DNA from 3 places in the Streptomyces sp. SLBN-8D4 genome. Region 2 is predicted to be linked to each of the others. Evidence: riboswitches for the same ligand, from Rfam matches in the RefSeq annotation. Region 2 holds a riboswitch; each other region holds the start of a gene.

Evidence for each region. A riboswitch is a leader RNA that binds a small molecule or an ion and turns the genes downstream of it on or off. The one in region 2 is predicted to bind cyclic di-AMP.
Region 1: it holds a riboswitch for cyclic di-AMP, as region 2 does, so the genes downstream of both, RKD20_RS18455 (transglycosylase SLT domain-containing protein) here and RKD20_RS06400 (M23 family metallopeptidase) in region 2, are expected to answer to the same signal.
Region 3: it holds a riboswitch for cyclic di-AMP, as region 2 does, so the genes downstream of both, RKD20_RS11685 (M23 family metallopeptidase) here and RKD20_RS06400 (M23 family metallopeptidase) in region 2, are expected to answer to the same signal.

The regions. Positions count from the first base shown of each region.
Region 1 covers NZ_JBMGQC010000001.1:4,127,897-4,131,441, forward strand. The annotation lists gene RKD20_RS18450 (CocE/NonD family hydrolase) at 1-905, shown strand, start outside; cyclic di-AMP (ydaO/yuaA leader) riboswitch at 1,176-1,350, shown strand; gene RKD20_RS18455 (transglycosylase SLT domain-containing protein) at 1,354-1,836, shown strand; gene RKD20_RS18460 (HAD family hydrolase) at 1,840-2,652, opposite strand; gene RKD20_RS18465 (LacI family DNA-binding transcriptional regulator) at 2,804-3,545, opposite strand, start outside.
Region 2 covers NZ_JBMGQC010000001.1:1,371,924-1,375,468, reverse strand. The annotation lists gene RKD20_RS06405 (alpha-galactosidase) at 1-1,330, shown strand, start outside; cyclic di-AMP (ydaO/yuaA leader) riboswitch at 1,631-1,799, shown strand; gene RKD20_RS06400 (M23 family metallopeptidase) at 1,802-2,743, shown strand; gene RKD20_RS06395 (DUF6250 domain-containing protein) at 2,987-3,545, shown strand, end outside.
Region 3 covers NZ_JBMGQC010000001.1:2,664,224-2,667,768, forward strand. The annotation lists gene RKD20_RS11680 (GntR family transcriptional regulator) at 1-685, opposite strand, end outside; gene RKD20_RS11685 (M23 family metallopeptidase) at 865-1,617, opposite strand; cyclic di-AMP (ydaO/yuaA leader) riboswitch at 1,631-1,788, opposite strand; gene RKD20_RS11690 (M16 family metallopeptidase) at 1,980-3,368, opposite strand; gene RKD20_RS11695 (M16 family metallopeptidase) at 3,365-3,545, opposite strand, start outside.

The DNA of each region.
Region 1 (3,545 bases), 2.8 Mb from region 2:
CTCTCGGCAACGACGCCGACCTGCCGCCGGACCAGCGGGAGGAGGACGCCCGTTCGGCCTGTTTCGAGTTCGCGACGGGCGAGGAGACGTGGGTCCTCGGGCGGCCGCGGGTGCGGCTCAGGGTGACCTCGGAGGTGTCGCGCGGGCAGATCGCCGCGCGGCTCTGCGATGTCGCCCCGGACGGGTCGTCGACGCTCGTCACGCGAGGGGTGCTGAACCTCTCGGCCCGCCATGGACGGGACCGGGTAGTGCCCTGGGAGCCAGGGGCCACACAGGAGGTGGCCTTCGAGCTGAACGGCATCGGGCATGCCTTCCCGCCCGGTCACCGCATCCGGCTCGCCGTCTCCTCCGCGTACTGGCCGTGGATCTGGCCGCAGCCCGGTTCGCAGGCCGGATTCACCCTGGAGCCGGCGGGCAGCTTCCTCGAACTGCCGGTACGCGCGCGGGAATCGGCCTCGGACATCGCCTTCGAGGAACCGGAGCAGTCGGCGCCGCTCGGGGTCACCCGCGGTGCAGCCGCTGACGGATGGAGCCCCGCCACCCTGGACGAACCCCGCCCCGAGCGCCTGGTCGTCCGTGACGTGGCCAAGGGTGAGTGGCGTCTGGAGGTCGACCCCCGGTACGGCGGCACGCGCGTGTACCCCGACGGGCTGGAGATCACCGAGGACGCGCTGGAGACGTACACGATCGACGAGCAGGACCCTCTGTCCGCCCGCACCCGCTCGGACTGGACGATCCGGCTGCACCGCCCCGAGCTCGCCTGGGACACCACCGTCCGCACCCGCTCGGAGATCACCTGCGACGGGACGGACTTCCACACCTCGGACGAGGTCGTGTGCACCGCCGGCGACGAGGTGGTCTTCCACCGGACATGGGAGAAGCGGATCCCACGCACGGCCGGTTGAACACGAGTTGGGCATTCCTGACCGTTTTACCCTTCTTGTGCTCGGCTGTGACTTGACCCACTCGGGCGGACGGATCGGCGGACATCCGGAATCTATCGATCCGCCTTTTACCGTGCGCGAGTTGAGGCTTGGCGAACGCAAAGGATCAAGTGCCCCAAATGCCTCTTACCAAGGTCAATAGGCATCGCATGTGAATTCGCCACTTGTTCCGGACATGTGCTCTCGCATACGTTCCCGGCCTGTCGGGCGGCCGCCGAATCCTGCCACCGCCCGCTACACCCACCGAGAACCACGGCAGGAGCGGGGGAACCAGGTAAGCCGCCGGGCCGGATGTCTTCGGACATACCGGTACGGCTTGGGGTGAAGTCGCGCTTTTCGCAAGCGTGGCCGGGCAGCTCCCGCCCGAACCCGACAGCTCACCTCGCAGGCGACGGAGAGGAACTTCGCCATGCCCGCTGCCGCTCAGCACCGCCGTCCCCGTACCAGCCGTCTCGTCCGCAGGCTCGCCGTCGCCGGTACCGGTGTCGCCGTCCTCGCGCTCCCGCTCGTCGGCGCGACCAGCGCGTCCGCGGCCACCCCGACCGTGCAGACCGCGACCACACTCGGCTACTCCAACACCCTCGACGGCTGGATCCGGGCCTCCCTCGCCGTCATGGCGGAGCACGGCATCCCCGGCTCCTACGACGGCATCTACCGCAACGTCATCCGTGAGTCCTCCGGCAACCCCTACGCCATCAACCTCTGGGACTCCAACGCGGCCGCCGGCACGCCCTCCAAGGGCCTGCTCCAGGTGATCGACCCGACCTTCAACGCGTACCACGTGGCCAACACCTCGTGGGACCCGTACGACCCGGTCGCGAACATCACCGCGGCCTGCAACTACGCGGCGCAGCGGTACGGGTCCATCGACAACGTGTTTGGCGCGTACTAGGAACTACGCCTGGCTGAACAGTTTTTCGAGGACGACGGCGATGCCGTCGTCCTCGTTCGACAGGGTCACCTCGTCGGCCACGGCCTTGAGTTCGGGGTGGGCGTTGGCCATCGCCACACCGCGGGCCGCCCAGTCGAACATCGGGATGTCGTTGGGCATGTCCCCGAAGGCGATCGTCACCTCGGGCCCGAGTCCCAGGTGTTCGGCGGCCAGCGCGAGGCCGGTCGCCTTGGTGATGCCGCATGGCTGGAGTTCGACGGTCCCGGGGCCCGACATGGTGACCGTCGCCAGCGAGCCCACCACCGACCGCGCCGTGACCGCCAACTCGTCGTCGGACAGGTAGGGGTGGCGCAGCAGCACCTTGCTGATCGGCTCGCACCACAGGTCGTCGCGTCGGCCGACCCGTACGGCGGGCAGGGTCGGATGGGGCATCAGATAGCCCGGTTCGATGAGTGTGAGTCCGTCGACTCCGTCCTGGTCCACGGCCGCGTACACCTGCCCGACCTCGGCCTCGATCTTGCCCAGCGCGGTCTCGGCCAGCTCCCGGTCCAGGGTCACCGACCAGAGCAGACGGTCCGCGCCGGCGTCGTACACCTGCGCGCCCTGTCCGCACACCGCGAGCCCCGTACTGCCGAGGTCGTCGAGCAGCGGCCGCACTCTGGGCGCCGGCCGGCCCGTCACGACGAGATGCCGGGCCCCACCCGCGGCCACCCGTGCGAGCGCGGCCAACGACCGGTCGGAGAGGGTGTCGTCGGTCCGCAGCAGCGTTCCGTCCAGGTCAGTGGCGATCAGTGAATATGCGGAAGAGGCGGCCATGATCAGAGAATACGGATGGTTGGCCCCTCCGACTCGACGCGAACCGGACGGCTGCTGCTTTCACATGCGTTGACGGCAGTTCCGGCTCCCGGAGGTCGCGCCCGGGCTGTCTCATGCTGCTCCACCCGCACATCGGGCTGCCCGCGGAGCGCTACGCCGAGTCCCGGACCACCAGTTCCGTCGGGAGGATCACTCCGGCCGTGTCCTCGCCCGCGATCTGGGCGAGGAGCATGCGGACCATCTCGGCGCTGATGCGGTCGAAGGGCTGGCGCATGGTGGTGAGGGCGGGGGCGATGGCGGTGGCCGCCGGGGAGTCGTCGAAGCCGCCGACAGCGATGTCATCGGGGACCGAACGCCCGGCCTGCTGAAGGACGCCCACCACGCCCAGGGCCATGAGGTCCGAGGCGACGAACACCGCGTCCATGTCCGGGGCCTGGGCCAGCAGACGGCGGGCCGCCCGTTCGCCGCCGCTGCGCCGGAAGTCGCCCTCGACGACGAGCCCCGGGTCGTAGGGCAGGCCCGCCTCGGCGAGCATGTCCCGGTAGCCGGCCAGCCGGTCGGGACCGCCCGGCATGTCCAGCGGCCCGGTGACCATGCCGACGCGGCGACGGCCGCCGGCGAGGAGATGGCGGACCATGTCCTGCGCGCCCTCCCGGTCGGCGGCGGCCACGTAACTCACCTTGGTCCCCCGCCCGATCGGCTTGCCGCAGACCACCAACGGGATCCCGGCGTCGTGCAGTTCGGCCGCGACCGGGTCACCGCTGTGGTTGGAGAGCAGCAGCACCCCGTCGACGTGGCCCGAGGTGATGTACCGGGTCAGCCGGCGCCGGTCGTCGTCGCTCTCGGCGAGCATCAGCAGCAACGGGATGTCGTGCTGGGCGAGCCGCTCGGTG
Region 2 (3,545 bases):
GGGTCTGCTGCGGCTGGCGGCCGGGGAGTCCTTCACGACCCCTGTCTTCGCCGGCCTCTGGAGCGACGGCGGCTTCGGCGGCGCGAGCCGTGCCTGGCACGCCTACCAGCGGGCGTACGTCATCCCGGACGCGGACCAGGACCGGCCCGTGCTGTTCAACTCCTGGGAGGCCACGAACTTCGACATCTCCGAGGAGCAGCAGGGCACCCTCGCCCGGCGGGCCGCGGCGATGGGCGTCGAGCTGTTCGTGGTCGACGACGGCTGGTTCGGTGCCCGCACCAGTGACCGGGCCGGACTCGGCGACTGGGCGCCCAACCCCGACCGCTTCCCCTCCGGCCTCAAGCCGCTCGGCGACTACGTGCGCGCGCTCGGCATGCAGTTCGGCATCTGGGTCGAGCCGGAGATGATCAACCCGGACAGCGAGCTGTACCGCGCCCACCCGGACTGGGTGCAGTACCAAACGGGACGTAAGAGGACGGAGTTCCGCAATCAGCTCGTGCTGAACCTCGCGCGGGAGGACGTCCAGGAGTACCTGTGGGAGCAGCTCGACACCCTGCTCTCCTCGGCCCCGATCGACTATGTGAAGTGGGACTTCAACCGCTGCTTCACGGACGCGGGCTGGCCCGGCGAGTCCTACCCGCAGCGCCTGTGGGTCGACCATGTGCGTGGCTTCTACGCCCTGTTGGACCGGTTGCGGGCGGCTCACCCGGGCGTGGCCTTCGAGTCCTGCTCGGGGGGCGGCGGCCGGATCGACCTCGGGGTGCTCAGCCGTACCGACCAGGTGTGGACCTCGGACAACACCGACCCGCTCGACCGGCTCGCCATTCAGGACGGCTTCAGTCAGATCCATCCCGCGCGCGTGATGGCCGCCTGGGTCACCGACAGTCCCAACACCCAGCTCAACGGCCGGGTGAGCTCGCTGCGGTTCCGGTTCGTGAGCGCGATGGCCGGGGTGCTCGGAGTCGGCGGGGACCTCGCCGAGTGGACAGAGGAGGAGCTCGCCGAAGCCGGTCGCTGGGTGAAGCTCTACAAGGAGATCAGGCCGCTGGTGCAGCATGGCGACCTCTACCGGCTGCGGCCTCCGCGGGGCGGACTGAGTGCGGTGCAGTACGTCCGCGGGGACGAGACCGTCGTCCTCGCCTGGCTTCAGGCGCAGAAGTACGGCGAGCCCGTCCCCTCGCTGCGGCTGCGCGGGCTCGATCCGACAGCGTCGTACGAATGCCCTGAAACGGGCGAAGTTCACCGAGGGGTCGTACTGATGCATCACGGACTTCGGACCGGGTTGCGCGGCGACCTCGATGCGACGGTTATCCGACTGCGCCGCATCTAGGGCTTCTGTCCGAATTACTAGCTTCCTTCCAACTCCTTCCGGAATGAGGATTCCTGTGAATTCGTGACGTGAGGAGCGTCATAGCCGTGACGGTGTGTCGCCCGTCATGTTCACGTAATTCACAGGTTTATCAAGGGGGTTTGGGTGGGAGAAGCGCGGCCGATACACGCAGGGTGACTGGTAATTCTCATAGGGGATCAAGGGAAACGCATACCCGCGCAACCTCTCACTTGTCCCTTTGCGTCTTGCTCGTTTACGTTCGCCACCGATCCGGTCGGACGCCCAATCCTGCCGCCGAACGGATTCCCCACACCCACTTACCCGTGAACGGCAGGAGCGGGGGACCCACAGGCAGTACTGCCTGTTCCGGTCTCCGGAACAGGCTTGGGGTTTAGTCGCGTCTCGGCGCGGCCGGGCATCTCCAGCCCGCACCCGACAGCTCACCTCGCAGGCGCCGGAGAGGAATTCGTCATGCCCGCGAAGGGTAAGCACCGCCGCCCGAAGTCCCAGCGCTTCGCCCGCTCGATCGCCGTCGCCGGAACCGGGGGCGCCGCGCTCGCCCTCCCGCTCATGGGGGCCACCGGCGCGCACGCCGCCACCTCGCAGTCCGTGTCGGAAAAGGCCGTTCAGTCGATTCCCGTCACGCAGAAGGCCGTTGAGAAGTCCGCCGAAAAGGCGGCTGCGAAGAAAGACGCGGCAAAGACCTCGACCGTGCGCACCTATTCGGTGCGGGTCGGTGACTATCTCTCGAAGATCGCCGACGAACAGCATGTGAGCGGTGGCTGGAAGAAGCTCTACGCCGACAACCGCCAGGCGGTCGGCGACGACCCGTCGCTGATCCACCCGGGTCTGAAGCTCTCGATCGGCAAGAAGGCCAAGGCGGGCGCGACGAAGACCGGCTCCTCCTCGTCGTCCTCGGCGAGGACCGAGAAGGCCGAGCCGAAGAAGGCGTCCTCGAAGTCGACGGCCGTCACCCAGAGCGCCGACACCACCAGCAGTGCCAGCGGCTTCACCCTCCCGGTCAGCGGCGCCACCATCGGCACCGGCTACCGCGTCGCGGGCAGCATGTGGTCCAGCGGCTACCACACCGGCGTCGACTTCGTCGTCCCGACCGGTACCTCGCTCAAGGCCGTCGGCGCGGGTACGGTCGTCTCCGCGGGCTGGGGCGGCGCCTACGGCAACCAGGTCGTCATCAAGCTGGCCGACGGCTACTACGCGCAGTACGCCCACCTGTCCCAGCTCTCCGTCTCGGCCGGCCAGACCGTGTCCGAGGGCCAGCAGATCGGCCTCTCCGGCGCGACCGGCAATGTGACCGGCCCGCACCTGCACTTCGAGATCCGCACCACGCCGGACTACGGCTCCGACGTGGACCCGGTCGCCTACCTCCGCTCCAAGGGCGTCGCCGTCGGCTGACGCCCCCCTGTGCCACCGAAGGCCGGACCCCGATCCCCGGGTCCGGCCTTCGGTGTTTCCGTGGAAGCGCGATGCCGGTCGGGGGTGTTCGCGCCTTCATGATCGCTTCGTTGCGTTCTTGTGGCAGGCGCGCTCGGGGCGTCGACAGGTGGGGGAGGGGCGGGGCACAGTGAACTCCGTTGCTGCGTAAGCGCTTTCTAACGGCTTCGGAGTTCACCCCCTTCCCGGAAGGAACCGTCCGCCATGACGACCACGCGCAGAGCCTTCGGAGCCCTCGCGGCCGGCGCCGCCCTGGCAGCCCTCGCCCCCGCGGCCACCGCGAGCGCCTCGCCCCGCCACCGGCGCCTCATCGCTCACGACGACTTCCGTCACGGCCTCGGCCGCTGGGCCGTCGAACTGGAGCAGGGCGGCACGGTCACCGCGCGGCGCGGGATCCTGGAGGTCGACGTGCCGGCCGGTGCGACGATCTGGTTCAGGCAGCCGCTCGCAGGGCCGTACGTCCTGGAGTACACCGCCACACCCGTGTCCGCGGGCGGGGCCAACGACCGGGTGTCCGACCTGAACAACTTCTGGAACGCGGTCGACGTCCGGTCCCCCGACGACCTCTTCGCCGTCCCCCGGGGCGGGGCGCTCGCGGAGTACGACTACCTGAGGACGTACTACTCCGGCTACGGCGCCAACTACAACACCACGACACGGCTGCGCCGCTACGTCGGACAATCCGGTGTGCGGCCCCTGATTTACGACTACACCGAGCCGCTGCTGGCCGCGAACGAGCCGAACCGGGTACGGATCGTCTCCG
Region 3 (3,545 bases), 1.3 Mb from region 2:
CACCCGTCACGTTTACAGGATGTTGCGAGGTCCTCACACGGTCCGTGCGGTCCTGCCCCGAGGTGAACCGCAGCCGGTGCGCCGCGCCCGAGCGCTCGGTGTGCAGCGCCGTGACCGCCCGCGCCCGCTCGGCGTCCCCGCGGGCCACCGCGTCCACGATCGCGCCGTGCTCCGCCCAGGACTCCACGGGGTTGGCGGGTGCGTCCACGACGTACATCCAGGCGATCTTGTGCCGCAGCTGGGTCAGCAGCGAGGTCAGCGCGGGGCTGCCGGAGGCCTGGGCGAGCGTCTCGTGGAACCAGCCCCCCAGGGAGCGCAGGTCGTCGCTGTTGCCCCGCCTGGCCCGCTCCTGGCCCAGCCTGACCAGGCCGCGCAGCACCTTCAGATGGGCCTCGGTGCGCCGCTGGGCGGCCCGGGTGGCGCCGAGCGGTTCGAGGAGCATGCGCATCTCCAGGAGGTCGGCGCCCTCCTGCTCGGTCGGTTCGGCCACACACGCGCCCGCGTGCCGCCGCGTCACCACGAAGCCCTCGGCCTCCAGGGTGCGCAGGGCCTCGCGGACGGGGACGCGGGAGACTCCGTAGCGACGGGCGAGCAGTTCCTCGGTGAGCCGGCTCCCGCGCTCGTGGACACCGGCGACGATGTCGTCCCGGATCGCAGTGCATACCGAGTGCGCCGGAATACGCATGTCCGACCTCCGTCTTAATCCCCGTGAAACGTCGCCGATTGACGTGTGTTCAGTGACTCTATTGCAATGAGCGGGAATTTCCGACGGCGGACCGGAATCCAGGGATATTTTTTGGACAACGGGCCGCTGGAAACGAGGCTCGGGGAGCCGGGGTCTCGCGGAGTGTGCGCGACGGGTCGTCAGACGTTCACGCCGTGCGAGCGCAGGTAGGAGACGGGGTCGATGTCCGAGCCGTACTCCGGGCTGGTGCGCGCCTCGAAGTGCAGGTGCGGTCCGGTGGTGTTGCCGGTCGCGCCGGAGAGGCCGATCTGCTGGCCGGGGGTGACCGACTGGCCGACCGAGACGCCGATGGACGACAGGTGGCCGTACTGGGTGTACGTGCCGTCGGCCATCCTGATCACGATCTGGTTCCCGTACGACCCGCCCCAGCCCGTCTCCACGACGGTGCCGCGGCCGACCGCGTGCACGGAGGTGCCGCTGGCGGCGTGGAAGTCGACACCGGTGTGGCTGCCGGAGGACCACAGGGAGCCGCCGGTCTTGTAGCCGGTGGAGATGTAGGAACCGGAGATCGGGGCGACGAAGGCGTTGAGGCGCTTGCGCTCGGCCTCACGGGCGGCGCGCTCCTTGGCCTCGCGTATCTCCTTGGCGCGCGCCTCGGCCTTGCGCTTGGCCTCCGCCGCCGCCTTCTTCTGCGCGGCTGCCTGCGCCTGGGCCTCGGCCTGGGCGCCGAGCTGGTCCGCGAGGGAGTCCCCGACGGTGACGACGGGCATGAGACCGGTCTGCTCGACGGAGTTGTCGGCGGCGAGCGCCGGGGCCGCGACGGCGCCGAGGACGCCGGTGGTGGCAAGAGCCGCGACGCCCGCGGCGCGGGCGGTCGTGCGCTTCATACGGCTGGGACGACGGTGCTTCCCGGCGGCGCAGGTGAACGCCATGTGGTGGCTGATCCTTTCCTTCCTTCTCGCCTACCGGGTTAGCTGACGGGTTCGGAGCAGGAAGGTCTCCTACGGACCCCCTCGCGGTGCGCGGGCGTCCGATTCACCCCAGGGACGTGGGTCCCCGGCTCCCCTGGCTCACGCCATGCGGGGACTCGGCGATGACTGTCCGGTGCCGCGGACGCGGCGCGGTGCCTGACGGACAGCCCAGAGGACGCTAAGCGGGCCTGCTTTCAATCCCCAAACCGATGAGGGTGTTTGTAGCGCATCCCACAGGGCAGACAGGCAACCTCCTGCCCAATCCGGACATCTGGGGGCCCTGGTGACGTTTGCGCCACCAGGGCCCCCTGAGCCGGGTTCCTCTACTCGGCCGTCACGACCTTGACTTCGCCGATGCCGAGGGCTTCGACGGGCTCCTTGATGGCGGCCGCGTCGCCGACCAGGATCGTCACCAGCCGGTCCACCGGGAAGGCGTTCACGACGGCGGCGGTGGCCTCGACGGTGCCGGTCGCGGCGAGCTGCTGGTACAGGGTCGCCTGGTAGTCGTCGGGCAGGTGCTGCTCGACCTGGTCGGCCAGCGTGCTCGCGACGGCCGCGGCCGTCTCGTACTTGAGCGGTGCCACACCGACGAGGTTCTGTACGGCGACATCGCGCTCGGCGTCGGTGAGACCGCCCTCGGCGAGCGTGCGCAGCACCTTCCACAGGTCGTCCAGGGCGGGACCGGTGTTCGGGGTGTCGACCGAGCCGCTGATGGCGAGCATCGCGGCGCCCGAGCCGTCCGGGGCGGACCTGAGGACCTGGCCGAACGACCGTACGCCGTAGGTGTAGCCCTTCTCCTCGCGCAGGACGCGGTCCAGGCGGGAGGTGAGGGTGCCGCCGAGGCAGTACGTGCCGAGCACCTGCGCGGGCCACACGCGTGCGTGCCGGTCCGCACCGATACGGCCGATCAGCAGCTGCGTCTGGACGGCGCCAGGGCGGTCCACGATGACGACCCGGCCGGTGTCGTCGGCGGTCACCGGCGGCACGGGGCGCGGCCGGCCGGTGGAGCCGGTCCAGGAGCCGAGGGTGTCGGCGAGCAGCGCGTCCAGGTCGATGCCGGTGAGGTCACCGACGACCACGGCGGTCGCGGTGGCGGGCCGCACGTGCTTCTCGTAGAAGGCCCGCACGGCCGCGGAGTCGATGTTCTCGACGGTCTCCTCGGTGCCCTGGCGGGGGCGCGACATACGCGAGTCCGCCGGGAACAGCTCCCTGGACAGCTCCTTGGCCGCGCGGCGGGACGGGTTGGCCAGCTCGTGCGGGATCTCGTCGAGGCGGTTGCGGACGAGCCGCTCCACCTCGCTGTCCGCGAACGCGGGCGCCCTGAGCGCGTCGGCCAGCAGACCGAGTGCCTTGGCCAGGCGGGAGGCGGGCACTTCGAGGCTCAGGCGGACACCCGGGTGGTCGGCGTGCGCGTCGAGGGTGGCGCCGCAGCGCTCCAGCTCGGCGGCGAAGTCCTCGGCGGAGTGCTTGTCGGTGCCCTCGGAGAACGCGCGCGCCATGATCGTGGCGACACCGTCCAGGCCGGCCGGCTCGGCGTCCAGGGGCGCGTCCAGGAGCACCTCGACGGCGACGACCTGCTGGCCGGGACGGTGGCAGCGCAGGAGCGTGAGGCCGTTGTCGAGCGTCCCGCGCTCGGGGGCGGGGAAGGCCCAGACCTTGGGCTCGCCCGCCTGCGGCTGCGGGTGGAATTCCATCGCGGCGAGCTCGGTCACTTGGCCGCCTCCTCGTTCTCGTCGGTGGCTTCTACGGTCGCCGCGGCTTCCGGATCCTCGGCGGCGTCCTCGGCGCTGTCGGCGATCTCGGCCGGGGCGGTGGGCTCGTAGACGAGCACCGCGCGGTTGTCGGGGCGCAGTGTGGCCTTGGCGACCTCCTGCACTTCCTCGGCGCTC